Regions from separate parts of the Shewanella sp. UCD-FRSSP16_17 genome, predicted to be linked through region 2. Evidence: predicted binding sites of a transcription regulator. Region 2 holds the regulator's gene; each other region holds the start of a gene.
What was found. Region 2 encodes LexA, which represses DNA repair genes until DNA is damaged. Its sites were predicted from a motif close to TACTGTATNNNNATACAGTA; they were not measured.
Positions count from the first base shown of each region.

Region 1 (11,176 bases), on a different contig from region 2:
TTCTTAAAATCCCATGAAAACAGTAATGGAAAACTAGGCGCGGTAGGTTTTTGTTTCGGCGGCTATATCGTCAATTATCTTGCAGCAGTCGAATCTGACTTGCTTACCGCAGGGGTGCCTTTTTACGGGACACCCGCTAAGAAAGAGCTTCGAGAAAATATTAAAGCGTCATTAATGGTACAACTTGGTGAAGAAGATGAACGGGTTAATAAATCATGGCCTGACTACGAAGCTGATTTAAAGCGTTATAAAGTGCCTTATCAAATGCATATGTATAAAGGCGCCAAGCATGGTTTTCATAACGATTCGACAGGTCGCTATGATGAAGCCAACGCTAAACTGGCATGGGATCGTACCATTAGCTTTTTTACAGAGAAATTAAGTTAACGACTCGTCATTGATGGTGCCACAATAACAGGAAGCTTCGGCTTCCTTTTTTAATGCGAAAATTTTGAACGAGTGGTTTGTTTAACTCATTTTCATATGACGACGTATCACTTGTTTAGGTTAAAAGACTAAAAGGTGGTGATATTACTCATTTCAGTTAAGCCTAAAAATATTAAGATACTGATTTTATTGTAAATAATAGTGGCCTTATAATTGCTTTAATCAAGTGCTCAAATTATTACGTAAGGTTCATTACAGAAAGTGCATTACATAAAACGGTAAGCGTAAAGCCGCAAGCTTAGCGTTAGCACTAGGTTCATGGCTAAACATAAGGGATTATGATGATAAATAAACTCACAAAGTTGCTAAAAGAGTATAAATCACTGCTGATTTTTATTGCGTTAATGAGTGTATTCAGAAGCGCAGTTGCTGATTGGTATACCGTGCCTACAAGCTCAATGAAGCCAAGCATATTAATTGGTGACAGAATTCTTGCAAACAAAATGGCGTACGATGTTCGCATTCCTTTTACTCATGTTTCTTTATATAAAACAGGCGATCCAGCTCGCGGAGATATCATTATTTTTGACTCCGAAGCTGCTGGAAATAGACTGGTAAAGCGTGTCGTTGGCGTACCTGGCGACACCGTAGCGTTATACAACAATAAACTAGTGATTAACCATCAAAACATTAATTATCATGATCTTAGTTATAAGAGTAATCGTAATCAAGGTAAAAGTTATCAAGATGATACGCAGGATAAGATTGAAGATTTACTCGGCGTGGCGCATTCAATAAGAGTGAATAAAATGGGCTCAATACGCTCAAAGTTTAACGAGGTTACTGTGCCAACCGGGTATTATCTTGTATTGGGTGATAATCGGGATAACAGTGCTGATTCACGTGTGATTGGGTTTGTGCCTCGCAATGAAATCATCGGACGCACAAAGCGTGTTGTGATGTCTTTTAATTATGATAATTATTATTTACCTAGGCATGATAGATTTTTCCATTCCCTTGTCAGTGGCTAAAAGAGGCTAAATTGTCACTAAAGCACTTTACTCTTTGCTGACCAATTAATTCGAAATAAGCCACACCTTAATGAGTGGCTTATTTTTACTTCTCGCTGAATTTAATCCTACCTTTAAAAGTTTAACTTGTTTTATATCAATAAAATAAATCTGATTTTTTTCTAATTAAACCCTTACAATCTTAGTGCTAATTTCGTATTCAATTAAAAGGATATTGCATGTCGACTGTTACTCAACAGCAAATCGGAATGATTGCTTTAGTCGTTGACGATTATGATGACGCTATTGCCTTTTACACCCAAAAACTACAATTTACCTTAGTCGAAGATACCGATTTAGGTGGCGGAAAACGTTGGGTGTTAGTGTCACCGCCAAATGGCAATGGCACCAAGTTGCTATTAGCCCAAGCTAGCAATGAAACTCAAAAACAGTCGGTGGGTAATCAAACTGGAGGTCGGGTATTCTTGTTTCTTCAAACTAACGACTTTTGGCGTGACTATAAGTTAATGCAGGCCAATGAAGTGGTATTCAATGAAGAACCTAGGGTAGAAGACTATGGCACAGTCGTGGTGTTTCAAGATTTATACGGCAATAAATGGGACTTACTTGAGTTGAATTCGTAAGTTGAATAAGCCTGTTTAATAAAGCGATAACAGTCGTATTTTAAGCTGCGTTAAATGCAGTAATGAAGTTTAATTAATCGTTTATTGAGGTAATGAATGGGAATGGTGATTGCTTTTCTTTTATGGGGTGTGGCAGTGGTTTTCTCTGTTATCACCATTGGTGTTATTCATCTGTGCAATAAAAAAGCTAAGCAGCGAGAGGTTGACAGCAAGTACATGCTTCATACTGTCTTAAGCTCAATACCATTGTGGTTGTTGATTTTCTATTACCCTGTTGATTATTACACATCCCATAACGATCTCGATGCTCTGATAACGGTATGGTCAACCAAAACTGCACTGACAATATTGAGTCCAGCAGTCACTGCTATCGTTATTTTAGTGCTACGTACTATGAAAGCGAAGCAACTAGCAGACAATGCAGATTAGGGGATAAATCGTCTGCACATCGTTCTTTACGACATAGCACTTAATTTATCATTTAAAATAGCACTAAAGCCAAAATACACTCTGGTTATGAGCTTAAATAGCAGCCATAAAAAAAGCAGTGTTAGCACTGCTCTTTTATCAAAATTCATAGGGCTTTGTTGCCACTTTTAGCTGTATAAAATCAGCAAGCTTTACTTAGAAAGTGCTGGTCAGCATATCGATTAACTCAGTTTCAGTAGTTGGCATTTTTGCAAGTTCAACCATTTCTGGTGAGCCACCATTTAACATGTAAGCACTTGTAGTCAAATGATCATGATGAAACCATTTCCCGTTAACACAGACGTCTGTGTAACACTTCTCACATTGTTTCAATTCCATAACGGGCTCCTGAGCTCAGAATTTGCGATAACTAAACCTATCCCAAGAATTCATTAACAATGATGATCCAGATCAACTTTATTTCAGCTTTAATTATCTTAATTTAGATGAAACGTTTGTTTTTAGCGGTATGAAAAGTCAATTATATGGCTGTTGGAGCGATTTTATATTCTTTATGTTTCGGTTATGAAAATAAACTACAAAAAAAGCAGTAAAGCTCGCCAATTCTAGTTCGTTAACATGCTTGAAGGTAATATTTTGTCGTGCAGGCGTCATTTATTGCCATCGATTACCAAACTAAATTTTTTATGGATAAAATAAAAAAACTTTAAATAATTACTGTAATTGCCCACTGTAATTATATACAGTATCAGCATGATATTAAAAAGCCTGCATTAAAAGGCTTAACTGATTTAAACGGTTTGAATTGAATGATCCTGTATATTGCCGAGAAACCCAGCTTAGGTCGCGCTATTGCCGATGTATTGCCAAAGCCCCATAAAAAAGGCGACGGTTATATCATGGATGCTAATGGCAACTATGTTTCTTGGTGTGTCGGGCACTTGCTAGAGCAAGCTGAGCCAGACGCTTACGATCCAGCCTACAAGTCCTGGCAATTGGCARATTTACCAATTGTGCCTGACAGTTGGAAGCTTAAGCCTAAATCTAAAACGCGTTCGCAGTTATCCACCCTTAAAAAATTGATAAAACAAGCCTCAAGTCTTGTTAATGCGGGCGATCCAGATAGAGAAGGGCAATTGCTGGTTGATGAAGTGATAGCACATGCGGGTGTAAAAGCCGACAAACTTGCCCAAACCCAGCGTCTACTTATTAGTGATTTAAACCCAAGTGCTGTCAAAAGAGCACTAGGACAAATGCGCAGCAATAAAGAGTTCGTTCCGCTTTCAACATCAGCATTAGCTCGCAGCCGTGCTGATTGGCTATATGGCATGAATATGACCCGAGCCTATACCATTCAAGGCAAAAAAGTGGGTTATCAGGGGGTATTGTCGGTTGGCCGAGTACAAACACCGGTTTTAGGTTTGGTCGTGAGGCGTGATGAGGAAATAGCCAATTTTGTCCCTAAACCTTTTTATGAAGTACTTGCGCATTTATTAACTGACAAAAATGAATCATTCTCCGCTAAATGGAAGCCAAGTGAAGCGTGCCAGCCATATATGGATGAAGAAGGTCGCGTGTTAGCAAAGGGCTTAGCTGAAAATGTTGTTGGTCGAATTACTGATCAGCCTGCACAAGTAACTAAGCTTGAAGCAAAAAGTAAACGCCAAAATCCACCTTTGCCCTATAGCTTATCGTCACTGCAAATTGATGCAGCTAAACGTTTCGGTATGAGCGCAAAAGACGTCTTAGATACTTGTCAAAGCTTATACGAGCGCCATAAACTGATTACTTATCCGCGCTCAGATAGTCGTTATTTACCTGCTGAACAACACGGCCTCGCACCGCAGGTGATAAAAGCAATTGTCAGTAATGACGCGACGTTAACTGCAAAAATTGATTCGCCAAACGCTAAGCTTAAATCTAAAGCTTGGGATGATAAAAAAGTCGACGCTCACCATGCCATCATTCCCACTGAAAAAATGGCTAATTTAACCTCTTTATCGAGCAAAGAAGCGAAATTGTACTCGCACATTGCGAGGCAATATTTAGCCCAGTTTTATCCAGCTTATCTTTATGATGAAACCCAAGTGGAAGTGACCATTGCTGGAGGACTCTTTACCACTAAAGCGAAACAAGAAACTGCAATGGGGTGGAAACAACTATTTGCTTCAAGCCAATCGAGCAAAACAAGCATGAGTGATACAAATGGCCCAAGTGGGCATAAAGATGAAGAGGAACTCAGCACCTTACCTCCGCTCGTAAATGGTCAGCAATTACATTGCGCTCGTGGTGAACTGCTTGAGAAAACCACCCAGCCACCGAAGCATTTTACTGATGCGACATTACTTGGCGCCATGACAGGGATTAATCGTTTTGTGAGCAATAGCGAAGTAAAAAAAATCCTTAAAGATACCGATGGACTAGGCACTGAAGCGACTCGTGCAGGCATTATTGAATTATTATTTAAACGAGGTTATTTACAGCGTCAAGGGAAGTCAATTGTGGCAACCCAAGTCGGAGTCGGACTCGTTCATTCACTACCAGAAAGTGCGACCACACCTGATATGACCGCATTGTGGGAAAGTAGTTTAGATGCCATTAGCCAAAAGCAATTACGTTACGATGCGTTTATGTCTCCTTTAATTACCCAGCTCAATGAGTTGGTTACTCAAGCTGCTAATCAGTTACCTAATGCCTTAGCGGGTGTGACAGGTCCAGGTTACAAAAAACGCCGAAGCGGCGCAAAAACGGGTTATAAACGCAAGTCCACAACGGGTGCAAAATCGGCCTCTAAGAAAAGGCCATCAAAGAAGGCAACGAGTTAATTGGTTTTATGGAGTAAGCCAAGCAATATAAAGGTATGGCTATTGATTAGCTTAGTGTTGCTCGAATAGCGTTACTGTTACTGAGTAACGCGCGTGCGAATACAAGCTTTACAAGGTTCTTTTTGATTTGATGTTGCGATTTTGTTTGTTTTAGGTAATCTAGCGCCTTTAATTTAACTACATCATTAAATCAAAAGGAAGTTTATGAATATCAAGGATGTTTTTAGCACAGGTTCGTTATTTAAAGCCTTGCCTTTATTATTATTAATCATTGCAGTTTTTAACTCTTACTACATCGTTATCGAGGGGCATGTAGGGGTTGTTAAACGCTTTGGCGAAGCAATGGATCAACAAAACCCTGGATTACATTTTAAAATCCCATTTATTGAAACTGTCGAAGTCATTGAAGTTAGAACCCGTAAAAATGCTGAAAAAATGGCTTCAAGCACTAAAGAGCAAATGCCTGTAACCATCGAAGTATCGGTTAACTGGACTGTCAACAAAGAAGCCGCTTTAGATTTGTTTAAAAGTTATGGCGGCTTAAGTCAATTTGAACAGCGTATTTTAGATCCTCGTTTTCGTTCTGCGACCAAAGATACGATCCCACAGTTTGAAGCTGAGCAGTTAATTCAAGATAGGGCCAGTGCAATACAAGGGATTGAGCGTCGTTTATCAGAAGAAATGGCAAACTTCCCAGTGGTTGTAGATAACATTCAAATCGAGAATATTATTCTTCCGCAAAAATACATTAACTCGATTGAGATTAAACAAACTGAGAAGAACTTAGCAGCAGCTGAAGAGCACAAGCTTGAAAGACAGCGTCTAGAAGCATTACGTGCGGTGAATACCGCAGATGCTAAAGCAAAAGGTATTTTAAAAATAGCCGAAGCTGAGGCGCAATCAATTCTGTTAAGAGGTAAGGCAGAAGCACAAGCCATTGAAGCAAAGGCGAAAGCTCTTAAAAACAATCCACTAATTGTGAAGTTAACAGAAGCCCAAGCGTGGGATGGTAAGTTGCCTAGCACCATGATGGGTGAGGGGGTTATGCCTATTATGGATATTCGTGAGACTAAAAGTCATTAAATCCAGTTCAGCCCTGAATAGCCAGTAGCCAGTAGCCAATAGCTACAATCGATAAGCGCAATAGTCTTACTATTGCGCTTTTTTTGCTCCAATGTATTGCGACCGATTTTATCAAGTAAAAAAACGTGGCGCACAATGGTAAGTTTAGCGCGCGTGCACTCCCTATAATTTCTGCCATACCCGATGATTCATTCTCATTACGTTAAGGCAGGTTATGACAGATACAGTTACTACAACGCATCCTAGCACTCAGTCAGCTAACGGCTTTTTTGCTCGTCATAAAGCTAAGTTTTTTATCTTATTGGCATTAATCACAGTGGCGCTTGGTTCGGTATTTTTGGCCAGTGGCTTTACTGTCCATCATCAAGATATTCCAGCTGACTACTGGACAACAACATCAGCACTTAAAGACAAGTTCTTAGACACTGAAGTCTTTATTGGCGCATTAACAATGATGTTAATAGTGACAATTTGCTTAGCGATTTGGGGGTATTGGAAATTGCACTCACTGCCTAAAAAATATGCGGCGCATACAGGGCAAGCCAAGTTAGTGTTCTGGCTATGTACGATCGGCTTTTTTTATAACGAGTTATGGATAGCGGCCATCCTTATCGTGGTGACAGATTGGAAGAAAATTTCTGCAGTAATAAAAGCGAGATAAGCATAATGAAAGAATTACTTTACCCATACATTTTAATTTGCTGGATTTTATTAAAAACCGGTTTAGTGAAAAAAACCACAGCTAACTACATTTCAATGGTGGTGGTAGGTGTGCTTATTAACCTTGCTGTGTTTTTTGCGCATCGCTTTTATTCACCAGTAGACTTAACTGACTCATCGGTTGTTCGGGCGCAAACGGCAGTGTTAAGCCCAATTACAGAGTCGATTGACCAATATTATGTGCAGCATAATCAGAAGGTTAAAAAAGGTCAGTTGCTTTATACATTGGTCAACAATGAAGAAACGAATAACTTGCGCAAAATAGAGGCTGAAATTAACAGTTTAAATACTGAAATCAGCCAAACTGAGCAAGATTTAGCTAGATTAACGCAAGTTGAAAACGTGGTTGCTAAGCGCGATATTGACCAGTATCAGTCAAGACTGAATGCATTGAAATTTGATCGAGAGTCTTTAGTTGCTCAAAAACAACAAGTGGAATTCGAAGCAAGCCAACTTGAAATTAGAGCTCCATTTGATGGTGCCGTCACCCGCCTTGATACCGCTGCAGGGTCAAGGGTTGGTAACATCCAACTGTGGAATACTGAAACAAAAATTTTAGAAATGCGTATTCCAGATCAGCTATGGAGCAGAGTCAAACAAGGTCAGTTTACTGAGTTTTATGTCGATGCGTATCCAGGCCATATTTTTAGAGGACGAGTCCATTCTGTGTCATTGGCAACAGGTGAAGCACGAGGCAGTCATAGTAGCCAAGAGCAAGGCGTAGCACAGCAGTTAGTGAGTAACGCTAAAAATATTGGCCGCACAGTGCTAATTGAGTTTACTGATCCAGAGGGCATTGAAATTCCAATAGGCGCCCGAGGGTCAGCTTGGATATCAACTGAGAAACCTTTTTCGTTACTTGGACCGATTGACATGTTAGGCGCAGCAACCTTAAGACTAAAAGCCATGAAGAGTTATTTTGGCGCATTCTAGTCATCATTAAAACTGAAAACTATGAAGAGTTACTTTGGCGCATTTTAGTCATCATTAAGACTAAAAGCCATGAAGAGTTATTTTGGCGCATTCTAATCATCATTAAGACTGAAAGCCATGAAGAGTTATTTTGGCGCATTTTAGTCATCATTAAGACTAAAAGCCATGAAGAGTTATTTTGGCGCATTTTAGTCATCATTAAGACTAAAAGCTATGAAGAGTTATTTTGGCGCATTCTAGTCATCATTAAGACTGAAAGACGTCCTATGAACCTGCTAACAGAGTCGAATTTGTTAGCAGGTTCATTTAGTTTACATATAGCAAAATGATTAATCAGCTTCGAGTTTGCAGTAAAAAGAAACCAATATAGCCCAATATAAACGGAATTTTAGATTGAAGATTGTTGTCAACTTGTTAGGATGATGTAAGTGGTGTTATTTGATTAAATATTAGAGGTTTATGATGTCTGAAGAGCAAACAACTTTAGCAAGACCCTTACATGGTTTTAATAGTCCTCAACGGTACTTCGTGGGTTACACTCTCGCCGTTTTAGTCGATTTAACGGTATTGAACTTACTTGATGAGTTTTGGCAACACATTAACGTGTCATCATTTTCGATTTCATTACTTGTGGCTATTTTGCTGCAATTATTACTTAAGCTCACTATTGCTTTTGAACATAAGCTAGCTGATTACTTTAAAAGTAAGCCAGGAACTGCACCTAAAATCTATCGAGCGCTAAGCACTTGGGCGATTTTGTTCTTTTCAAAAATAATCATGCTTGAAGCAATTAACTTAGCATTTGGTGATGCCATTACCTTTACGGGGCCTGTTGATGGCTTGGTTGCGTTCTTTGTTCTGGTCTTTGGTATTTTGATTGCTGAATTTATTGTGTCAAAAATATACTTTTCATTGCGTGATAAGCCAAGTGACAACGAATCAGAGACCACTGCATAAAGACCGATATTGCCTAGGTAAAATCAACTCAGTTGATTTGATAACTGATGACAGCTAGATAAGGGATTTTCTGATTAGCCAAAGCAAGCTGAGTTTGCTTTGGCTTTTTTATTTGTGTTTACAGTGCAAGGTTAATCCAACCTATTGCTTTATAATCTTTATTTTTAAATTCAATAAATTAAAGGCAAAAAAAAATGAGTAAGCTCATTAAGAACCTACTCATAAAATTCACTAGTTCACAACATAAAGGGCGGAACAGGTTTGAGTATGGATGCACTTACTTAACTGAAGATTAATTTAGCGTTCAATAGTGTGATCTGACGCTGCTTTCAGCTTAAAAGTATTTATCTCAGGCTTTTAGAGCGATTTAATGAAATCAATTTATCTAGAATGTGCTCGCCATCGACGCGGATCCCATTATGCTCATATTCCGAAGTCACCCAATACTGTAAGTTATCGACTAATGCCGCTGTTTCAAGGCTGTAGTTCATATCAACGTACATATCTTCGCTATAAATAGCCGCAGCTACCGGCACCGTATTTTGCATCAAAATATCGACGTCATATAAATTAGTCCAATCAGATTTGGCTGCAACAGCATCAGCTAAGTCTTTAAGAGGCTTAAGCTGATTAAATTGTTCAAACATCCATGGATAAATCATTTCACCAGTAAAGAGCAATCGTTGACCTTTTTGATAGTTAAATTGCTGAAATTGTTCTCGCACACGATGTGCTGACCAATTTGCGCCACGTTGATGGAACTGCTGGCAATAGATTGATTCATGCATTAAAGCAAAAATTGGATTGGTGTTAAAATCTAACAATTGGCAAAATTGATGCAAGAATAACGGGTTAATTTTCTTACCGTTTGCGGTGTCGATTAAGGCTTGTTCCAACAAGTAATAAACTGCTTCAGGCCCTTGTTCCATACCGAGGTTAACGCCTAATAACTGCAACATCTCAACCGTTAACTGCTCACCCGTGGCTAATATAACGTTGTTGTTTTCAATAAATTCAGCTAATTCGGCAGTCAGTTTGGCAGCGTCACTGAAGCGGCGATAAAAATCATTGTTCTTTTTAATCACTCGCTTATAAGTGGCTTGGTAGACATCGTCAGCTTGGCGCGTTAATGAAGGAATGCCGCCCGTAATATAGGCTTCTTTAATTGAATCTGGCGCCGCTGATAAATATTGCAGCACACAAAAGCCACCAAAACTTTGGCCTAAAATACTCCATTGGGTATTGTTAGTTAGCTGCAATCGAATCGTTTCAGCATCCCGTATAATATTGTCGGCGCGAAACTGGCTGACATATTCAACTTGTGCTTCAGGGGATAAATGGCTCAGGGTGACATGATTTAATAAGGTTGATAAGCCAGTGCCACGCTGATCGAGTAAAATAACACGAAACTCTTGCAATGCACGTTTAATCCAGCCGCTGTTTTCAACAGGTCTTACAGCGCCAAAGCCAGGCCCACCTTGAAAATAAACCAAATAAGGTAAGTCTTTATGCTGGTTTTCAGTGCTAACAATTTCACGGGCGAATACAGTAATTTTCTCGCCTTCAGGTTGTTGATAATTTAAGGGAACCGAGAAAAAATGTTTCTTTGAAACAATACCTGAAAGTATGCTATCCATTTGCATGCTGTACCTGTGAATAAAGGCTAGAGAAAGGTAGTATTGTAGAAAGCTTAACTATCAATCACAATCAAAAACTGAGGGTATATTAGTAATTTACCTTTCGCTTTTACTGATTTATGTTTGTTATCATTTACAGCGTTTTTAACTTGTTGATTATTTGACCTTTTAATCGCTTTTCACGTGTTAATAACCGAGTGATTTAATTCAAGTGGCTTTTGAATATCATTTTTCGTCAATTTATTTTGTTGATTGCAAAGATAGATCAAACTTTTTTGCGCCACTTAACGCATAATAGCGACAAAGCAAACGCCTGCTAAAGTGAGGATGTAAGACATGAAATACCAAATCATTCCAGTGACCCCGTTCCAGCAAAATTGTAGTGTGATTTGGTGTGAAAAAACCAAACTCGCTGCAGTCGTTGATCCTGGTGGTGACATTGACCGCATCGTCACTGAAGTCGAAAAACTTGGGCTTACTTTAGAGAAAATATTATTAACACATGGGCATATTGACCATGTTGGCGGCGCCAAAATGTTATCTAATCAATT
Region 1 covers NZ_LZFV01000050.1:27,257-38,432, reverse strand. Annotated here, with positions in the region: gene A9267_RS21110 (dienelactone hydrolase family protein) at 1-387, shown strand, start outside; gene lepB (signal peptidase I) at 729-1,418, shown strand; gene A9267_RS21100 (VOC family protein) at 1,637-2,041, shown strand; gene A9267_RS21095 (hypothetical protein) at 2,144-2,470, shown strand; gene A9267_RS21090 (hypothetical protein) at 2,666-2,848, opposite strand; gene A9267_RS21085 (DNA topoisomerase III) at 3,280-5,295, shown strand; gene A9267_RS21080 (prohibitin family protein) at 5,500-6,378, shown strand; gene A9267_RS21075 (hypothetical protein) at 6,593-7,039, shown strand; gene A9267_RS21070 (HlyD family secretion protein) at 7,045-8,031, shown strand; gene A9267_RS21065 (hypothetical protein) at 8,494-8,988, shown strand; gene A9267_RS21060 (alpha/beta fold hydrolase) at 9,333-10,631, opposite strand; gene A9267_RS21055 (MBL fold metallo-hydrolase) at 10,962-11,176, shown strand, end outside.
Region 1: A9267_RS21085 (DNA topoisomerase III) is a predicted target of LexA. The motif match lies at 3,199-3,218, and genes of this name have one in related genera.

Region 2 (11,176 bases):
GCAACCAATACGCCCATATTCCCACCTTGAGCGATAATATCGCTAAAATGACTACGAGGAATATTGCCCATGGTGGCAATTAACCAGCACGTGTAAATCACTAACGCGATAAAGGTACCGATACAAATCGCCTTGATAATCACATTAGGCTGCTTGCCATAATACTTAACTAAGCTTGGCACATTGCCGTGATAACCAAAGCTTGTCAGACCAAAAGGAATGGCAGCTAAAATATATGGAGCAAAACTCGCCTGTCCGTCAGGGACTAACAAGTTCACGGTTTCCACATCAATCAGCAAATTACCGACGGCTAAAAAGAAAGTAATGATCATCCCGCCAAGCATTACTGTCGTAATACGGTCGACCACTTTAGTGCTAATCATCACAATCGCAGCAAGCACAAGGGCAAACACTAAGCCTGCAATACTTTGTGGTAAATGAATGCCCATACCTGACAAGGTGTGGTTCACAATAGAGCCACCACCACTGATATAAGCGTAAGTCAGAATATATAATACGAAGGTAATGGAAAGCCCATTAACTATCCGCCAGAATTGGCCTAATGTCACTTTGGTTAACGTGTCGAAACTGTCGCCAGGTTTAAAATGCAAGTTGGTTTCAAGTAGCATTAAGCCTGACACCAACATACAAAACCAAATACCGATTAGCATGGCAATGGAATAGCCAAACCACATACCAGCACTGACAACAGGAAGGGAAAACATACCGGCACCGACTGTGGTACCGGCAATAATCATAGCACCGCCTAATAATGATTTATTGTGCGGTTGTGATTGTGTTGAACTCATAAAGTTAGTGGTTACCCATGTTCCATAGTGACGCTATCTACTATGGTTTTACGAACAGATAAACGCAACATACCATTGGCATGGTCGCGAATTCGGATGACAGCAAACTGATTGTCATTACCCGACAAGTGCCCTAATTCTTTTAATTTTACACTCAAATTATTGTAGAGTTTTTTATCATAAAACTCTGGCGCAGTAATTCCGTGTAAAGCACCTAAACGCTGAGCTAATAAGTGGCTCGCGCTTTCTAGATCTGAACGTTCAATATCCGGTTTATAAGCCAATAAATTAAAGATAATCGCGTAACGTTGTAATGTCTCACTGACAGTTTCAGACAATAACATTAACTGGGTAATATTACTTTGATTGAGTTCAAACTCGTCTGTACCCGAAATAAGCTGTTGCTCAACAAATAAGTTTAATACGCTATCAATGTAAGCGGGTAAGTCTTCAATCCCCATAAACAACTCAGCCTTGAGTAGCGGATAGAAGTCATTAACGATTTCATGAATTTTTTGACGATTAAACTCTTCGTATTGCACCAAGCAACTCGCAATTAACGAAGGAACTGCCATTAAATGGATGATGTTATTACGGTAGTAGCTCATCGCAATTGCTGAAGACTCTTCAATCGCAATAATTTCACCAATTTGATCAGTGTGCGAAGTAAACTTTTTCAGTGATAGACATTGATCAACTAATTCACTAGCACTGCCTTGAGCAACTGAGGTGTAATCAGTGTAAGGTACTTCTTTCATCAATTTAAGATATAAATCTAGCTGACGTTCCAGCTCTGTGCGCTCTAATGCATTTTGTTCAGCGGCTAATAACACCATACTGGTTAACGTAACAGAGCTCGCAGCTGCTGCACTGTTAATGTTTGTCATCACTTTATTGGCTAATTGATTAACCGCAGGCGTTAACCATGTTGGTTTTTGCTCGGGATCTTTAGCCACTTCTTCACGCCAATCTGGCGACTGCTGATTTAAGAACTGCTGTACGTTAATTGGCTCACCAAAGTTAACGTAACCTTGTCCAAAGTTACCCAACTTACGCAATGCACCAAACACTTGCCATACAGATTCTTTTTGCTTTTTCTTACCACTTAATTCTTTATGATAAGTCGACACTTCCATGACATGATCGTAGCCAAGATACACTGGCACTAAGGTCACAGGACGCTCGATACCCCGCAATACGCTGTTTACCGTCATCGCTAGCATGCCTGTTTTAGGAGCAAGTAGACGGCCAGTACGTGAACGACCACCCTCAGTGAAATACTCAACTGAATAGCCTTTAGCAAATAGTTGATCTAAATACTCTCTGAATACTGCGGTATAAAGCTTATTACCGTTAAAACTACGACGGATAAAGAAGGCACCACCACGGCGGAACATTGGACCTGCCGGCCAAAAGTTAAGATTAATCCCTGCCGCAATATGCGGTGGAACCATGCCTTGATAATAAAGAATATATGACAGTAACAAGTAATCCATATGGCTTCGATGACACGGCACATAAACGATTTCATGACCATCATGATGCAGTTTACGAACTTGCTCCGCACTCTTGATGCTAATACCACTGTATAACTTGTTCCAAAGCCAAGTTAAGAAACGCTCAGCAATACGAATCAAGTTATCCGAATAGTCTGCCGCGATTTCATCAAGGTACTCAATGGCTTTTTCACGTGCCTTTTCTTCGGGAATTTTTTTGTTAACGGCTTCTTCTTGAATGGCACGCTTGATGGATTCTGACTTTAACAGCGAATTGAACATCGCTTGACGATTAGGAAGCTGAGGCCCCGTCATCACCTTACGTTGTCGGCGAAAATGCACACGAGCCACACGGATAAGCTTATGCGCAATACTGACATCTGTGCCGTGTTCATCAGCCATATAACGCAGCGACATGGCATTAGAAAATTGAATGAAGTTATGGCGACCTAAAAATAGAATCATTAACCATTTACGTAACCATGTTGGGTTTTCACGCTCAAAAACCGCAGCGGTCATGGTGTCATCTTCTTTACCTGGGATACGCCCCCAATATAGGCTTACAGGCACAAGCTGGATGTCGAGTTCTTTGTTCTTTTGGTGTAATTCGAGCAACTTAGTAAAGTTTGCTACAAATTTATCGCTACTATGGCGCTTACCAAACAAGGGTTTACGCCCTTCCACACACACAATTCTAGGGGTATTGAAACCATCAACATCTAACCGTTCATACGGACTTGGCAAGTTATATTTAGCTGTCATTTCATGTAAGGCAGCAATATCACTCAGCGACTCCGTTTTCATCACATAGACCACTGGCTTGTCAGGATCTAAGTTAAGGTCAGCGAACGGATCTTCAGGCACAACAACACTGTGTACCATTAATTTCTGAATCCAACGTAATGATTTAGCAATGATAGAATCTGGTTTTAGCATGGGTCTTCGCATTATCAACAACGATTTATTGCGCATAGGATACCAGAATATCATTCAGTTACACTAACCTCGGTAAATCTAGTTAACATTTAAGTAGCAAGTTTTGTTGGTTCTAACATCAAGTATCAATCACTTAGTAAGTAGCAAAACATTTAGGTACAGTACTGTATAAATAGACGGTATCCAGTACTTTTTGGCTTATTCACTTGAGTCATCAATAATAAAACACACTAATTTACCGACGCCCCGCAAAAACAATAAACTACTGATTTAATTAACTTTAAACAACTAGAAACTTCGATAAAAATTCATATCTATTGCTTTATCAGCAAAAAATGTTGGTTAATACTTGCGCGACCAAAGATACTGTATATAATGACAGTCACTGTATAAAAAAACAGGAATCAACATGAGACCTTTAACGCCACGACAAGCTGAAATTCTAGAATTAATTAAATGCAATATTGCCGAGACAGGTATGCCACCAACTCGTGCAGAAATTGCCACTAGATTAGGCTTTAAAAGTGCTAATGCTGCAGAAGAACATTTAAAAGCACTCGCTAAAAAAGGTTGCATTGAAATTATTCCAGGTACCTCTCGCGGTATCCGTATGGTCCAAGAAGAAGAGGAAGTTGAAGAAGGCTTACCACTGATTGGTCAGGTTGCGGCTGGTGAACCAATTTTGGCGCTAGAACATGTTGAACAATACTTTCAAGTTGATCCTGAAATGTTTAAACCCAATGCTAATTTCTTACTACGTGTTCGTGGCGACAGTATGAAGGATATTGGCATTATTGAAGGCGACTTATTAGCGGTTCACAAAATGCAGCAAGCTAAAAATGGTCAAGTCGTTGTTGCCCGTGTTGATGATGATGTCACCGTGAAGCGTTTTGAAAAGAAAGGCAACGTTGTTTATCTGCATGCAGAAAACGAGCAGTACTCGCCGATAAAAGTCGATTTAACATGCCAAAGCCTTACGATTGAAGGGCTCGCTGTTGGCGTTATCCGTAATGGAGGTTGGTTATGAACACATTAATAGGTAATGCACCACGTCACCCAGGTTTATGGATGGACATGGCATCAGCAGCTGCGCCAGTAAAGCAAGGTATCGAAACCAAACAAACAGCTAACCAAGGGTTAACTGAATTAACTCAGCTATGCGGCCAGTTAGCCGTATTAAGTCAACAAGGGCGATGGATTGTACTGATTAATCCGCCTCACATTGGTTACAAACAAATTCTAGCGAACGCCAATGTCAGAATGGACCGTGTATTACTGGTTCACACTAAAGATGAAGTCGAAACACTGTGGGCAATGGAAAAAGCACTCACAAGTGGTACATCCAGCGCAGTGATTACATGGACAACCCCATTAGATGCTCGTGATAATCGTCGCATTCAATTAGTCGCTAAAAGCGCCTTAGCACAAGGTGTCATTATCGAAGATGTAAATACTCACTTACGTGATGACCAATTAAACGCCAGTAATCCTGTGACTGCAACCCAATTGAATTTATCTGCATTTCACTAAAGTCTATTTGCTAAAAAAGCCCTTCATTTCGGTGACGGGCTTTTTTTTGCGCCTTTTTTCAGCAAATTAGATGATAAAGTGATCTTGATCAATATTTAATCTCCAAGTAATGTAGTTAACAAGGGGGTAACATTTATTGACCTCTCTTAGTGGTAAAAATGAACATAAGTGATAAAACGCTGTAAAGATTGTGCTGGTACCATGCGGTATAGAAAGCCTTGAATAAAAAAGCGTCAATTTAAGAATTGAAAAGTTCAGTATTAGGTACAAGTGTGGCCACCAAAACCCAATAGAATAATCGAGTATTAATACTCACTGCCACCGTGTACTTTGAAGTGATCAAACTTTTTCGGGAATAGAAAAGTTTGCATAGAGCAGAGTATTACTGTGTGACTTTTCCTTGTTGTTATTGCAAATCGCAATTGGCAGAGGAGTAGTCTTGTGAAGCGATTGTTGTATGGATTAATGGTGCTGTTTTTTGCAGTGCCACTTGCAGCGGCTGATATGCCGCTTAACATGACCCAAGGGGTAACAGAGATCAGTGGTAAGGTTTACGACCTCCATATGATCATTCTTTATATCTGTTGTGCTATTGGTGTTGTGGTATTTGGAATCATGATTTACTCCATGATTTATCATAGAAAATCAAAGGGTGCAGTACCTGCTGATTTCCATGATAGTACCAAAGTGGAAATAGCATGGACTGTCGTGCCGTTTCTTATCCTCATTGGTATGGCAATTCCTGCCACAAAAACCCTCATTGCTATGGAAGACCCAAGTGATGCGGAGTTAACTATTAAAGTAACCGGCTCTCAATGGAAATGGCATTACAGCTATTTTAATGAAGACGTCGAGTTTTACAGTTTACTTTCCACCCCTGCCGATCAAATTACTGGGACAGAAACGAAAACTGAAACTTACCTACTTGAAGTCGATAAGCCCCTCGTTCTGCCAATCAATCGTAAAGTACGCTTTTTAATGACTTCAGATGATGTGATTCACTCTTGGTGGGTTCCTGCATTTGCGGTGAAAAAAGATGCTAACCCAGGTTTTATTAATGAAGCTTGGACCAAGATTGATAAGGTTGGTACCTACCGAGGCCAATGTGCTGAGTTATGTGGTAAAGACCACGGATTCATGCCGGTGGTAGTTGAAGCCGTTTCTGAAGCAGACTTTGAGCAATGGCTGAAAGATCAAAAACAACTCACTGCTGATGCAAAAGCCGCGGCCGAAGCGTCACTGTCGCAAACCCTGACCTTTGATGAGTTGATGGCTCAAGGTGAACAAGTTTACATGGGCCGATGTGCCGCTTGTCACCAACCAAATGGTGCAGGACTACCTGGTGTATTCCCGTCTCTTATCGGCAGCCCAATCATTAAAGGGTCAGTTGCTGGCCACATTGATATTGTCGTCAACGGCCAGCCTGGTACTGCCATGCAAGCCTTCGCGAAACAGCTTACTGCAACAGAAATTGCAGCTGTTGTGACCTACGAGCGAAACGCTTGGGGTAATGATTCTGGTGATGTGGTTCAAGCTGCAGATGTGAACTCTGGTGGGGCACCTAGCGATGCAAGTTCAGCAAGTGATAAGCCAACGCCTGTCACTTTGCCTGCTGAGTTACCAGCGACACAACCTGAGGTAGAACAAGTGGTTGCTGACGTCGTTGAAGAAGCAACACCTGACGTTGTTATGGATGACTTATCTATGGATGAGCTGATGGCAATGGGTGAGCAAGTTTACCTCAGCAGCTGTGCTGCATGTCACCAAGCCGCTGGTACAGGTTTACCTGGCGCATTCCCTGCGTTAGTGGGCAGTCCGTTAGTCATGGGGCCTGTTGAAGGACACCTTGAAGTGGTTATCAATGGCCAACCTGGTACAGCAATGCAAGGATTTAGCTCCATACTCTCACCGCAGCAACTCGCAGCTGTTGTGACGTATGAGCGAAATGCTTGGGGAAATAATACTGGTGATGCTGTTCAAGCCACCGATGTTGTTGGTCATGGAAAGTAAGGGATACAGATGAGCACAATTACACAAGATACTACCCCAGCTCATGATGAACATTCTCATGACGGCCATGATGATCACCATCATGGCGCGCCAAAAGGCATCATGCGCTGGATATTAACCACTAACCATAAAGACATTGGTTCTATGTATTTATGGTTCAGTTTTATTATGTTCCTCACTGGTGGTGCGATGGCAATGGTCATTCGCGCAGAGCTATTTCAGCCAGGCTTACAGTTAGTTGACCCTAACTTCTTTAACCAAATGACCACAGTACACGGTCTTATTATGGTATTTGGTGCCGTCATGCCCGCCTTCACAGGGTTAGCCAACTGGCTGATCCCAATGATGATTGGAGCACCTGATATGGCACTGCCTCGAATGAATAACTGGAGCTTTTGGATCTTACCATTTGCCTTCGCGATTCTGTTGAGTTCGTTGTTTATGGAAGGCGGCGGCCCTAACTTTGGCTGGACTTTCTATGCACCGCTATCAACAACCTATAGCCCTGATAGCACTGCACTATTTGTTTTCTCGGTGCATATCATGGGGATCAGTTCGATTATGGGCGCAATTAACGTGGTCGTGACCATTGTTAATATGCGTGCACCAGGCATGACTTGGATGAAGTTGCCATTATTTGTATGGACATGGCTCATTACTGCATTCTTGCTGATTGCGGTGATGCCCGTACTTGCAGGTGCGGTTACCATGGTATTAACCGATAAATACTTTGGTACCAGTTTCTTTGATGCCGCAGGTGGCGGTGATCCCGTCATGTTCCAGCATATTTTCTGGTTCTTCGGTCACCCTGAAGTCTACATCATGATTTTGCCATCGTTCGGGATTATCTCGGCCATTATTCCCACCTTTAGTCGTAAAAAGTTGTTTGGCTACGCTTCGATGGTTTACGCCACGTCCAGTATTGCGATTTTATCCTTCTTGGTTTGGGCGCATCACATGTTTACCACAGGGATGCCAGTATTTGCTGAACTGTTTTTCATGTACTGCACCATGTTAATTGCGGTGCCGACAGGGGTAAAAGTATTTAACTGGGTAGCAACGATGTGGCGTGGTTCAATCACGTTCGAAACCCCTATGTTATTTGCGATTGCCTTTATTATTCTCTTTACCATTGGTGGTTTTTCAGGATTGATGCTGGCGATAACACCTGCTGATTTCCAATACCATGATACTTACTTCGTGGTGGCGCATTTCCACTATGTACTGGTGACTGGAGCGGTGTTCTCTATTATGGCTGCTGCCTATTATTGGTTACCAAAATGGACTGGCCATATGTATAGCGAAACCCTAGGGCGCTGGCATTTCTGGTGTAGCGTGATTTCAGTCAATGTGCTGTTTTTCCCGATGCACTTTTTAGGATTAGCAGGCATGCCTCGCCGAATTCCAGATTACGCCATTCAATTTGCTGATATTAATCAAATTGTCTCAATCGGCGGATTCGCATTTGGCTTATCACAACTAATTTTCTTAGCCGTAGTGATTAAATGTGTCAAAGGTGGCGAGAAAGCGGCTGATAAACCTTGGGAAGGCGCTGAAGGACTGGAGTGGACCATTGCCAGCCCAGCACCTTACCACTCATTCACCACACCACCAGAGGTGAAGTGATATGAGCCAGCCAACAAAATCAAACCGTAACTTACTTATAGGTCTGGTATTAGGATCAATAGGTATGTTCGGCTTTGGTTTTGCGCTGGTACCGCTTTATGACGTGCTTTGCGAGACCTTAGGCATTAACGGAAAGCCTCAAGGTACAGCAAGTCGTTATGAAGCGGTGGTCGTTGATAAAGAACGCACCATTACTATTGAATTTATCGCCCAAGTGCAAGGCAGTATGCCATGGGAGTTTGGCCCCAAAGTGAACCGAATACAGGTTCATCCAGGTGAGCTAACTCGCACTGCATTTTTAGCAAAAAACCTTTCTGCTAAACCTCTTGTAGGCCAAGCGATACCCTCGGTATCGCCTGGCCAAGGCGCTGCATATTTCAATAAAACGGAATGCTTCTGTTTTAATCAACAGCCCCTAGCTGCAAAGGCTGATGCTGAACTGCCATTAATCTTTTATGTGGATCCTGACTTACCCGATTCCATTAAAACTTTGACTCTCTCTTATACCCTCTATGACATCACAGACAAACAAACTGCGGCCATAGAGCAAGGAGCAGCAAGATGACAACAAAACATGAAACTTATTACGTGCCAGCGCAAAGTGCCTGGCCCATCATTGGCGCTATTGGGTTATTCCTGATTGCTTTTGGCGCAGGTTCGTACGTACAACAACTCGCCACCGAAGAAACATCGGGCGGCTATATTCTCGTGGCTGGTATCGCAGTCATCATTTTTATGCTGTTTGGTTGGTTTAAAAACGTCATTGATGAATCAATGTCTGGCTTATATTCAGCGCAAATGGATCGTTCTTTTAGACAAGGAATGAGCTGGTTTATTTTCTCTGAAATTATGTTCTTCGGCGCCTTCTTTGGCGCACTTTTTTACGCACGAATGGTCGCTATTCCGTGGTTAGGTGGTGCCTCAAACAATGCCATGACCCATGAAGTGCTTTGGCCGACTTTTGAAGCCATGTGGCCACTCACTAAAACACCTGATGGCACCACGACTGAAGCGATGCCTTGGACAGGGTTACCCCTATACAACACCCTGATATTACTCGCATCGTCAGTCACTTTACACTTTGCCCATGTGTCTCTTGAAAAGTCTAAGCGTGGGGCATTAAAAGTCTGGTTAGGACTAACCATCTTATTGGGTATTGGCTTCTTATTTTTACAAGTTGAAGAATATATTCATGCCTATCAAGAAATGGGACTGACACTATCATCAGGGATCTACGGCAACACTTTCTTCTTACTGACGGGTTTTCACGGTATGCACGTCACATTGGGGACTGTGTTCTTGATTATTCTGTTCTTTAGGGTGCTCAAAGGCCACTTTACCCCTGAAAGTCATTTTGCCTTCCAGTCTGGTAGTTGGTACTGGCATTTTGTCGACGTAGTCTGGTTATGCTTATTTATTTTTGTCTACGTCATTTAAGAGTATGGCTCACCTCTACAGAGGCGAGCTAATACGGCCTAGGGTTAGGTGTTACCCAGCCTAATCCTAGGGCCAACAACAATAACAACATCACCACAGCTGAAAAGATAACGCGTCGCCCCAAATATTGACTCATTGGCTGTTTGTTTTCAGCTTTAACCATAATAAACAAGGCTCTAGCTAAATTAAATAATATGAATACAAGCAGTAGTACTAATACAAGCTTGAAAATCACTAAGGTATCTAACGCTGCCATGGGCTCTCCTTTGCGAGTCTGGCGACTATCTACTGGGTTATTGCTGCTTGTTACTGTGAGTGTGTTTTCTATTTTGGTCAAGTTAGGTTTATGGCAACTCGATAGAGCCCAGTACAAACAAGCATGGCAAACCACGCTAGCTGAACGACAAGCCGCCAGCGCATTGGATTACCAAAGTTTACTTAATTTAGCTAACAATGACCCTGTGACAGGTTACCGATTAACTGTCGATACCATCGCAGTCAGCGAACAAATTTTATTACTTGATAATCAAGTTCATAACGGTCAAGTGGGTTATCTCGCATATCAATTGGTCAAGGTGTCTGAGTCACAACCTTGGTTAATGGTTGAACTAGGGTTTGTTGGCGCCAATAAAGACAGACGTATTCTGCCAGCACTGACTCCCATGCCTAATCAGCCATATGAGTTAACAGGGCGGGTCTATCAAAAACAAACAAACCCATTAAGCGAAGCGCTATATGCCGAAACATTTTCAATGAATAACCATGAAGTGATTCGGTTTCAAAATTTAAACCTTGTGGCCTTAGCAGAGAAAGTAGGCCACGAACTGGCACCGGCAGTATTGCAGCCAGATGTGACTCCAACAATGACATTAGCAAAACCTTGGACACCCATTCCCTTATCAGCACAGAAACACCAAGGGTATGCATTGCAATGGTTCACCATGGCAGCGGTTTTTTTAGGGCTCATGCTATGGATTGGTTTTAAAACGTTGAAGAAATCAACACACCCTATAACAAAATAAGTCGTAACAAGAGGAGCAAGTATGAACTCCCCAGCAAAACCAAAGAGCAACAAGACGCTTTATATACTGCTGTTGGTATTTATTCTACCCGTAGCTATGGCCAAACTCGTGCTCAGTATGGATCTTTATAATGGTGCAGCGACCAATAAAGGCCAACTGATTTCACCTTCAATAAGCTATCAGAGCTTATCAATGGACAACCCTCAGCCTCAGTCGTGGCAGTTACTTTATCTACTGCCAAAACAATGTCTTGAGCAATGCCAACAACGTTTATACGTTTTACATCAAAGTCATGTGGCATTGGGTAAAC
Region 2 covers NZ_LZFV01000046.1:201,915-213,090, forward strand. Annotated here, with positions in the region: gene mtr (tryptophan permease) at 1-809, opposite strand, end outside; gene plsB (glycerol-3-phosphate 1-O-acyltransferase PlsB) at 821-3,241, opposite strand; gene lexA (transcriptional repressor LexA) at 3,651-4,268, shown strand; gene A9267_RS18045 (cell division inhibitor SulA) at 4,265-4,771, shown strand; gene coxB (cytochrome c oxidase subunit II) at 5,213-6,781, shown strand; gene ctaD (cytochrome c oxidase subunit I) at 6,791-8,407, shown strand; gene A9267_RS18060 (cytochrome c oxidase assembly protein) at 8,409-8,972, shown strand; gene A9267_RS18065 (cytochrome c oxidase subunit 3) at 8,969-9,844, shown strand; gene A9267_RS18070 (DUF2909 family protein) at 9,873-10,100, opposite strand; gene A9267_RS18075 (SURF1 family protein) at 10,099-10,866, shown strand; gene A9267_RS18080 (hypothetical protein) at 10,888-11,176, shown strand, end outside.

Region 3 (11,176 bases), on a different contig from region 2:
GCTGAAGCAGACAAGGTATCAATATCTTCGCCTTGATTACCGTTGAACAAATTGGAAATAAAACTACTCTCTTTATAATCTGTTTGAGTTACTGTATACGATACTGCACCGTTATCTTTTCGAGAAATAACGACTTGAGGGTCTTTGGCAAAGGCTTTAGGCTTTTTGACATAGTCGCCGTCGATAGGCTTTAACTGATACTCGTAATCGCCATCAACCTTGATATCGATAATAAATGGTGAAGATTTAATAAAACTTTGGCTATCACTGAAATCATCATCAACCATATCATGATAACGAATTGCAATTTTGTGCTGGCCGTTATCTAACTCAAGGTTAGTTTTATGCGAGAACATATTGGTATCAATTTCTTTGCCGTCTAAAGCAAGATATTCAAAAGACATAGGAATGGAGAGATTTGCTGCAATAACAGAAGTTGAAGTGACAAAAGCCAGTAATGTCGCACTCAGCGGCAGTGTAAATTTCATTGTTGCTCCTTAACGATTTGTATTTCGATGCGGTCGTTCAAACATTTGAATCCTATCTTCAATATAGCTAATTGCTTGACGGCACTTTCCTAATCTGCGGTGCAGAGAAAGGATTTCATTTTGTATCGTGATTTTGTCAGCACTGTGACAGTTTGCAAGCTTAGTTTCCATTTCTGCAATTTTTTGTTCAAAAGTTGTAGCCCAATTCAAATGTTTATTAAGCTCTTGGTAAATCTGGTGGCTATTTTTCATCACATTGTTAGCTATCCATGCAAATCCACTGTCGGCATGTTGCTGCTGTTGCTTCTTCGCATACCTAGCACGGTTGTTGGCACGTTTTTGTTCAGCTGTTTTTACATTAATATTGGTCGTCACTAAAGCTCGACGTAATGCAGTAAAGCGGTCTTGTATTCTTTGGCAACTTAACTCGATAATTTTGATGTCTAATTTTAGAGAAAGTTGCTTTTCTAATTGAACAATATCTTTTTTAAGTTGTTGGATACAGGGTGTGAGCTGAGCACCTTGCTGAATAAATAATTGCGAATTAAATCTTTCAATGTCTTGCAGCATTTTCTTCTGTTGTGAAGGCAATTGCTGGTCATGATTTAACGCATCTCGTTCAAGTGTATTGAGCTGCTGCTTTAATTGATGAATTAGTTGATTTGTATTTCTCATAACCATGCTGTCCAAGCAAGATTAGCTGCAATTGCTAGTACGACGATAATAAAGAGTGGTTTGACAAAGGGAATTCCGAATCGTATTGCTGATTTGGCGCCAATGAATGAGCCCGCCATCATACACACTCCCATCCATAGACCCAGTATCCAGTCAACTTCACCTAAAAGGGCAAAAATAATGAGTGCAGTGACATTACTGACAAACGTCATGACCCTAGCAAGGGCGCAACTGTTTAATAAAGGTAGCTTGTGCAGCCTGATACTGCTAACTGTCCAAAAGGCACCAATGCCAGGACCAGCAAAACCATCGTAGCAACCTAGTAGAGTCCCTTGAGCTGCTTGTTTCGTTTTACACGGCGATTGGGTGGGCGCAACAGAGATATTATCTCCCATTGCTTTTGGGCTGAGTAAGGTATAAAACGCGATGCTGATGATAACCAATGGAAGAATTTTTTCGAGCCAAGCGGCGTCGATTAAATAAACTAAAATGCTGCCTAATACAGCACCTATAAAAGTGGTAATAAAGGCGGTTCGCCAAAATCTAAGTTTGATGAGCTGCTGCTTATAATAAGTATATCCAGCGGTCAATGAGCCGAAACATGCTGCCAGCTTATTTGTGCCTAAGGCTAAATGAGGCGGAATGCCCATAGTCAGTAGTGCAGGAATTGATAACAATCCACCACCTCCTACTACGGCATCAATAAAGCCAGCGACTAATCCAATAACAGCCAAAAACGCCCAATGGCTAGGATCTAACAGAAATTCCAAATAAATACCTATTCTATAACTTTACGAAATGGCGGAAGGGCATCAAGTAATGATTTACCATAACGCTTAGTAATAAGACGCCTATCTAAAATGGTGACGCGACCATAATCATCTTCTTTACGGAGTAATCTACCACAACTTTGAATCAATTTGCGTGATGCATCTGGAATGGTGAGCTGTAAAAATGGATTACCACCTTTACTCTTAATGTATTCTGCATGCGCTTGTTCAACTGGTGAAGTTGGCACTGCAAAGGGTAATTTGGTAATAATCAGATTGGTAAGGTAATCACCGGGTAAATCTAACCCTTCTGAAAAACTTCCTGTACCGAAAATAATACTTGGCTTACCTTGGTCACAGCGGAGCTTGTGTTGCTCTAAAATTTGTTGCCTTGGCATGGTTCCTTGCACAAACAGCTGGTCTTTGGCTATTTTACCATTGACCTTATCTGTTACTTTTTCCATTTGCCAATATGAGGCAAACAGTACTAATGTCGCCATTTCATCTTCTACGAGTGCGATAACTTGTTCTGCTAGTTCATCTGTAAAAGCATCTTCAGTGGGCTCATTTTCCATTTGTGGAATAAACAATGTCGCATTATTTTGATAATCAAAGGGTGATAACAAGGCTAAAAAACGACTACCATCATTTAGGGACAACCCGACTTGGTGAGCGAAATGATTGAAATTATTTAAGGCTCTTAATGTTGCGCTACACAATATAACGCCTGCCGCTTTTTGCCAGAGCATATGCTCAAGCATAAAACCGACCTCAATTGGAGAGGCACAAAATAGGTAATCTTGTTGCTTACCGGTAATGAGTTCTGCCCAGCGAGCCATTGGCGCCCCTTTTTTGGAATCCTCTTTTGCTAGCATTTTCCAGAGTTTTGCGAGGTTTTCTAATCTTTGCAGTATAAAGCCGGCCTCTGATAAAGCAGCTTCTGATTGATGCTTTGGTAGTTCACCATCTTTGATAGCTTCATTCAGTACACTTTGGATCTTGGTAAATTGTTTTACTGCAAGATTTGATGTAGTTGCTAAGTTTTCTGCTTGTATTAGTAAAGACTCTGGAAGCTTGCCATTTTCGAATCGTAAACGCGTTTCTGGGTTGGCAAAAAGTTTAGGCTGTGTGTCGCAAAAATGGGCAACTTGATTAAGCTGAGTCACTAAATCGTCAATGTGATCGAGCATTGCTTGCACAGGGGCAATAATATGTGTGGTTTTAAGTTGATTTTGAAGTTTGGAGCAGGTCTTTGACGCTTTTTCAAGCCAATCACTTGCCCCCCTCAATGTTGCTTGAGCACTTGAAAAATCTCTTGCTACCGTCGGCAAGTGATGAGCCTCATCGATGACATAAAACATGTCTTCAGGTTCTGGCAAAATCACGCCACCGCCTAACTCTAGATCGGCAAACAGCAAACTGTGATTAACAATAAGTACATCCCAGGTCTCGACATCTTCACGAGCTTTATGAAAAGGGCAGTGATGATGGCTCGACATTTGGCGATGACAACTGTGCTTATCACAGCAAATTTGCTGCCATAAAAAGTCAGGAATAGGCTTTTTTAATGTATCAATCTCGCCGTTCCACTTATTGTCGTTAAAATCTTGATGTAGGGCTTTGAGGAGATTTATTTGACTTTGATCTGGTTTAGTTTGCCACATTGCCATCTGAGATGTGTCTTCAGGACCTATCATGGCAGCGAGTTTAGCTAAACATACGTAACGCTGGCGGCCTTTAACTAAACCGAATTTAAAATCAACGCCAGATTGTTGCAAAAAGAAAGGTAAATCCTTATGCAATAACTGCTCCTGCAAGGCTACTGTTGCTGTCGCGATACAGACCTTTTTCTTACTTGCCAAAGCTAATGGAATCGTACCGAGAATATAAGAAAGGGATTTACCAATACCGGTTCCTGCTTCACAAACCATAATGCGTCGTTGTTTATCATAGTCACCAGCTAGGGTTTTTGATATTTCTGCCACCATAAAGTTTTGCTCTCTGCGAGAACGAAAATTTGGCATCGCAGTCGCAATATCTTTATAGATAGTGCGGATCTGGGTTTTGATATGATCCGTTAGCATGTAGGGTCCATTAGCAATCTTTACTTACTAATTCTGTATTAGCTGTTATATGCTGTACATAATAACAGTGATTTTAGTTGTTCGAAATATATAATCTAGCTAAAAGCTAAGCGAAGACTTTTAGCGACAGGATTCAAATCGGATAATGAAGGGCTCGATCTTAGATGTTATGAATATCTATGGCTATGACCTTATTCAGTTAATCACACTCAATATGTAAAGTAATCTTGTTAATCCATGGACACTCAATTGCAAAAAAACACCCTAAAAGGGCTCGTACTCACCCGACACGCCATTTATCGACATGGCCGATTACTATTGCAGTATTTTATAAAAACAGCTGATGGTCCAGCAATCATTGAGGTGGAGCAGTCTGATGTTATTTGCTTTTGTAAGCAGATAGATTCTGAGTTCATTTTAAGTCATTTTAGTACTGGTATAAGAATTGAGCCGGTAAGCCTAAAAAGTTTTAATTACGAAGATGTTTCTTGTGTTTATGTAAAATCAACAACGATGTTAAAACAGGTGCTGCGCATTGCTAATGACGCTGGTATTGAAATTTATGAAGCAGATATTAGACCTGAACAACGTTTTTTAATAGAAAGATTTATAGCATTACAAGCTGAATTTGCCATTAGTGCTCCTTTATCACAGCTGCCGTATAACACTGATAACCATCCAAGGACTCACACTTACTTAGCAAGCAAAGCCAGAAGAACAGAAGTTAATGTGCCTGTCTCAATGGTGTCTTTAGATTTTGAATGCAGCCCAACTGGTGAACTGTATTCTGTTGGTTTATATGGTTCACATTCAGCGCTAGATGAGCAAACCGACCTTTATCAGAAAGTCATCATGGTAGGAGAGTCTGAATCAATAGATAACAAAAAGTTTGATAGCGACAAATTAAGCGATGATGACATTCTCTGGGTGAGTGATGAAGTCTCATTAATTAAAGCTCTGATAACTTGGTTCAAAGAGTATGACCCTGATGTCATTATTGGCTGGGCGGTGGTGACCTTTGATTTGGCGCTACTGTATAAGCGTTGTCAAATACATCAAATAGCATTATTAATCGGTCGCGATGAACAAGCGCTGACTTGGAAGGTGGAAGATAAGTATCGTCCTGAGACACTATCGCTGCCTGGACGGGTTGTACTTGATGGTATTGATTGGATAAAAGCGGCTTTTTATCAATTCGAGCGTTATTCACTAGAGCATGTTTCTCAGCACTTATTAAACGAAGGCAAAGCCATTGATCATGTTGAAAATCGTGGGCAAGAAATATGTCACCTTTTTGAGCACAACAAACAAGCATTAGCTTTTTATAACTTAACTGATTGTAGGTTAGTGTGGGATATCTTTAAAAAGACTCAATTACTGGCTTTTGCATTAGAAAGAGCAAAATTAACGGGTCTTGAGTTTGGGCGAGTAGGTGCCTCGGTCGCTGCATTTAATAACTTGTACTTACCGCATCTTCATAGAAGTGGATTTGTTGCACCAGCGAGAGCAGCCAGCAATGGTTTAGAATCTCCAGGTGGCTATGTTATGGACTCCATTCCAGGCTTTTATAAAGATGTATTAGTCCTCGATTTTAAAAGTTTGTACCCTTCAATAATACGTACCTTCTTAATTGACCCTAAAAGTCTTGTTGAAGCAAAATTTAACCCTTTAGAAGATGATGTTGACGGCTTTTTGGAAGCTAAGTTTAATCGTCATAATGCAATTTTACCTGGTCTTATTGCTAGTCTTTCTCTGCAAAGAGAAAAAGCAAAACAAGATAATGATAAACCTCTTTCTCAAGCAATTAAAATTATCATGAACTCTTTATATGGCGTTTTAGGCTCAAAAGGGTGCGTTTTTCATGACGCTAAACTGGCAAGTTCTATCACAATGCGTGGCCATCAAATTATGAAACAAACGAAAGTTTGGATTGAAGAATTGGGTTATAAGGTTATTTATGGTGATACAGACTCAACATTTGTGTGGTTGGGTGAAAAGCATCAAGTAAAAGATATCAACAAACTAGGAGAGCAACTAGCACATGATATGACAGTTAAGTGGCAACAGCGTTGTCTGGATGAATACGCTTTAACTAGTCATTTGGAGCTAGAATTCGAAAGTCATTTTAGTCAGTTTGTTATGCCGACCTTAAGAGGGTCAGAAGCTGGCAGTAAAAAGCGTTACGTCGGCGCATCAAAGGATGCCGAAGGGCAACTCTCTCTTACATTCAAAGGAATGGAGCAAGTAAGAAGCGATTGGAGCCCGTTAGCGAGAAGGATCCAATACCATTTGTATTTTTTATTGTTTTCTAATGGTGACGTTAAATCTTATCTATACGAGCAACTTGAGCAATTGGCTTTGGGGCAATTCGATAATGAGTTGATATTTAGAAAACGATTGAAACGTCATGTAGAAGAATATACCGCTAAATCCTCACCACACGTTAAAGCTGCCATTAGGCTTTGCCAGATCACAGGTGATAAGAATAAAGGTAGAAGAGGAGCATTAATTGAGTACCGAATGACATTGAATGGAGCTCAGCCTATTACTGCTGTAAATGAGTCAATAGATTATGACTATTACATCGAAAAACAGATAAAGCCGATAGCAGAGCCAGTTTTAGCCTTATTAGGGGAAGGGTTTGATAGTCTTAGTAGTCATCAGATAATGTTAATTTAGTGTTATTTGATATTGCGTTTGTGGTTATTCGTTACTATTTTTGAATAGTTTGGTAGTTGATTGTACTGTTTGATGTGTGTATTTAGTATATTCATACGGAAATTGCGCTCATTTCTTTGTTTCGTGATATTTCAGCATGCTAGCCTTTGTTGAAAGGATAATACAAACAAAATGGACTGTTACCAGCAACAATGATGAATTTAAAATGGGAAGGTTTAGCTCGATGAAAAAGACTTTAATCGCTTCGACACTAGCAGCAGTGATGTTCGTACCAACAGCTTCAGCAATTGAAATCTATAAAGATGACAAGAACTCAGTAGAAATTGGTGGCTTCATTGATGCACGTGTTTATCACGGTCAAGACACTACAGAAGTAGTCAATGGTGCATCACGCATTAACTTTGGTTTTGATCGCCAAATGGGCGATGGTTGGAATGCGTTTGCTAAACTAGAGTGGGGCGTAAATCCATTTGGTGACAGTGAAATTATTTATAACAATGACCAACTTTCTTATGAGAATGGTGACTTCTTATCGAACCGTTTAGGCTATGTAGGTGTAAACCATGATACATACGGTACGCTGACGATTGGTAAGCAATGGGGTGCTTGGTACGACGTCGTTTATAACACTAACTACGGTTTTGTTTGGGATGGTGATGCTTCTGGTACTTACACATATAACAAAGGTGATGGTTCTGTAAACGGTACTGGTCGTGGTGATAAAACGGTTCAATACCGTAATGCATTTGGTGACTTCAGCTTTGCAGTTCAAGCTCAGTTAAAACAAGATGAGTTTGACGTATTATCAGATGGAAGTATTGGTGACGAGCCTGTGGCTCCGTTGATCAGTGCTCAACAAACTGTTGCGACAATCGAATATAACAACACTTATGGCTTAGCCCTTACTTACCAAGCTACCGATAATTTTGTTGTGACTGCCGGTGTGAACGTTGGTGAGTTCAAAGGTGAAACTATCGAAAACGAAAAAATCGAAGAAACTGACATCATTTATGGCTTTGGTTTGACATATGGCGGTGGCTGGGATGCTGAAGGCTTATATGCTGCTGCAAACTACAGTAAACAAGAATTCCACGATACTGACAATTTAGGTCGCTTAATTTCTGAAGCATATGGTGTTGAGACGTTAGTATCATACCGCTTTGATAACAACATCCGTGCATTTCTTTCATACAACATCTTAGATGCTGGTGACGAATATAAAGCGGAATACAACGGTGATACTTTCAAACGTCAATTCACGGTTGCTGGTTTGCATTACATCTGGGATGCCAACACTGTAATTTATATTGAAGGTCGTATTGATAGTAGTGACTTCAGTGGTAGTGAAGAAGCTGCTATGAAATTATCAGATGATGATGGTATCGGTTTCGGTATCAGATATACGCTTTAGTAGTTTAATCACTGATAAAAAGCACCCGAAAGGGTGCTTTTTTTTTGTTTAGAATAAAAAAGATGAAGTTAAATGTTAAAACTTTGTACCAATAAGTATGTATTTCACCATTTGCAATGAAATGAAGCTGTTTAAATATCGTTCATTTGAAAACAAAATGTTAATAAGCTTAGTTCTGATTGGTAATAAATAAAACTGTTACCTATCAATGTCTTATGGTTTTGCGGTAGTTATATCATCTGATACTGTCCACTAAAATGGACAGATTAACTACCATTATCAAGGAAACTCTCGTTATGTTAATGAAACATATGTTGAATTAATGTTTCATTTGTGATTTTATTGCTCTTGAAATGTAGTAGCGGTGTAATTCGCACACATTCACCAGCTTGGTTTTACCGAGTTTGGAAAATAAGAAAGATATAAGTCCAGGGAGATTGACAATGCATAAGAATTTATTAGCTAAATCAGTGCGTCTAGCAATGATTAGCGGTGCGGCTGCGGCGGCATTCACCACTCCAGTAGCATTTGCTGCTGAAGAAGGTGAAAAAGTTGAACGCATCGAAGTTACCGGTTCACGAATCAAACGTGTTGACATGGAAGGTGCTAACCCTGTCCAAGTTATTACGCGTGAAGATCTTGTTGAATCAGGTATTTCTAACATCGGTGATATCTTACAAGAAATTCCTGCAGTTGCTGGTGCAGCAACTAACACTGCTATTAACAACGGTGGTTCTGGTGCAGTACGTGTTTCTTTACGTGGTTTAGGTAGCGCAAGAACATTGGTACTTGTTAACGGCCGTCGTATGGTTAACTCAGGTACTGGTGCTAACGCATCTGCTGACTTAAGTACTATTCCTGTTGCAATCATTAAACGTGTTGAAGTGTTAAAAGACGGTGCTTCAGCTGTTTATGGTTCTGATGCAATTGCTGGTGTTGTAAACATCATCACTCGTAATGATTTTGAAGGTTTCGAAGCTAACGTTTCTTATGACGGTTCTACTGAGAACTGGGATGGCGAAACTAAAACTGTAGATTTCACAGTTGGTGTAAGTAGTGACAAAGCAAATGCGGTAGTAAGTGCATATTACACAGAGCAAACAGAGCAAATGTCTGGTGACCGTGATTGGTCAGCTTTTGAATATGACTTAAACCCAGCCACTGGCGAGTTAGATAAAGGCGGTTCTTCTGCGCCACCATGGGGTCGTTATAACGGCGTAAACAATGGCATTGATGACGCAACTTGTAATTCATTTACTCATGGCGCAGCTAATGGCCCTGGTCAATCTAATCCTTCTGATTTCACAAACCCTACAGGGTATGATTGCTGGGATTGGGATAAAGATACTTATAACTATGCACCTGCAAACTATCACTTAACGCCTCAAGAGCGTTACGGTATGTATGCATCTGCTGAATATCGCTTTAATGATTCTGTGCGTTTCTTCTCAGAAGTCTCATTTAACCGTCGTTCATCTAAAACTAAACTTGCTCCATTACCATTAGCACCTCTTGCATTCTTCGGTTGGACAGATGCAACTTACTCTGCTGACAACTATTGGAACCAACAGTTAGGTCCTAAGAATGACAATGGCGAGACAGTTGATATTGCTGATTGGCGTCGTCGTATGGTTGAAACTGGTGGACGTGATTCAACATTCGAAGTTGATACTGTACGTGGTGTATTTGGTATCGCTGGTGAGTTTGCTGACACTTGGGGTTATGAAGTGTCTTACGTTTACGGTCAAAACTCATCTAGCACAGCCGGTGCAGGTGGTGTTAACTTTGAAAAAGTTAGCTTAGCTGTAGGTCCATCGTTTATGGATGCAAATGGCGATATTGTTTGTGGTACTGCTGATGCTCCTATCGCTGATTGTGTTTCTTTAAATACATTTGGTATTCCAGGTACAGATACTCAAGTATCTCAAGAAATGCTTGATTATATTACGTTCGAAGCACATGACTTAGGTTCTAATGAACAAACAGTGTTAAGTGCTAGTGTATTTGGTGATGCATTTGAGCTTCCTGCTGGTCCAGTAGGTATGGTATTTGGTGCTGAGCACCGTGAAGAGGAAGGCGCAGATTTACCAGATGCATTAATTGCACTTGGTATTACTAGTGGTTCAAGCCGCCAAAAAACTCAAGGTAGCTACGAAGTTGATGAGCTTTATGCAGAAATGAACTTCCCATTACTATCTGGTGTAGTTGGTGCTGAAAGCTTAGAAATTGACGGTGCAATCCGTTATTCTGATTACAGTACATTTGGTGACACAACTAACTATAAACTTGGTCTTCGTTGGCTTCCAATTGATGGATTAATGTTCCGTGGTACTGTTTCTACAGCATTCCGTGCACCATCTACGAGTGAGTTGTTCGCTGGTAACTCTGATAACAGTCCTTTAGTTTCAGATAAGTGTGCTACAAATCCGACTCCTTTCTGTATCGCTGATGGCGTTCCAGCAGGCGGTTTTGAGCCTATTGGTGACCAATTATCTTCAACTCTAGGTGGTAATGAAGATTTAACACCTGAAGAGGCAGATACTGTAACTATCGGTGCTGTTTGGAGCCCAAGTTTTGTTGATAATTTATCATTTACGCTTGATTACTGGGATATCGATTTAGATAACGCAATTTCTACAATTGGTGAACAGTTAATTTTAGATAAATGTGCTGAAGAAGGTACTTACTGTGACTTAATTACTCGTTATGGACCTGAATTCCCAGGTTTATATGGTAACTCAAGTGATATTGATAATCGTAACATTAACGTGGGTGGAGTACATTCATCAGGTTATGATTTCAATGCTCAATACAGTATTGAAACTGGTATCGGTGATTTAAGCTTCGTTCTAGATACTACATACTATGACACTTACGAAATCACTCAAGCTGATGGTTCAACGATTGAAAACGCTGGTTGGTTCCGTCGTACAAGTGGTGATGGTAACTTCCCTGAGTGGAAAACTAACTTCAACATTAACTTAGCACAAGATAACTGGTCAGCTAACTGGAAGATCCGTTACATTGGTGAAGCATTAGAGCCATTTGATGCTAACAATGATGGTTCTA
Region 3 covers NZ_LZFV01000001.1:1,125,222-1,136,397, reverse strand. Annotated here, with positions in the region: gene A9267_RS04785 (DUF2057 domain-containing protein) at 1-488, opposite strand, end outside; gene A9267_RS04780 (primosomal replication protein) at 498-1,163, opposite strand; gene A9267_RS04775 (sulfite exporter TauE/SafE family protein) at 1,160-1,933, opposite strand; gene dinG (ATP-dependent DNA helicase DinG) at 1,942-4,017, opposite strand; gene A9267_RS04765 (DNA polymerase II) at 4,267-6,696, shown strand; gene A9267_RS04760 (porin) at 6,920-8,107, shown strand; gene A9267_RS04755 (TonB-dependent receptor) at 8,551-11,176, shown strand, end outside.
Region 3: dinG (ATP-dependent DNA helicase DinG) is a predicted target of LexA. The motif match lies at 4,068-4,087, and genes of this name have one in related genera.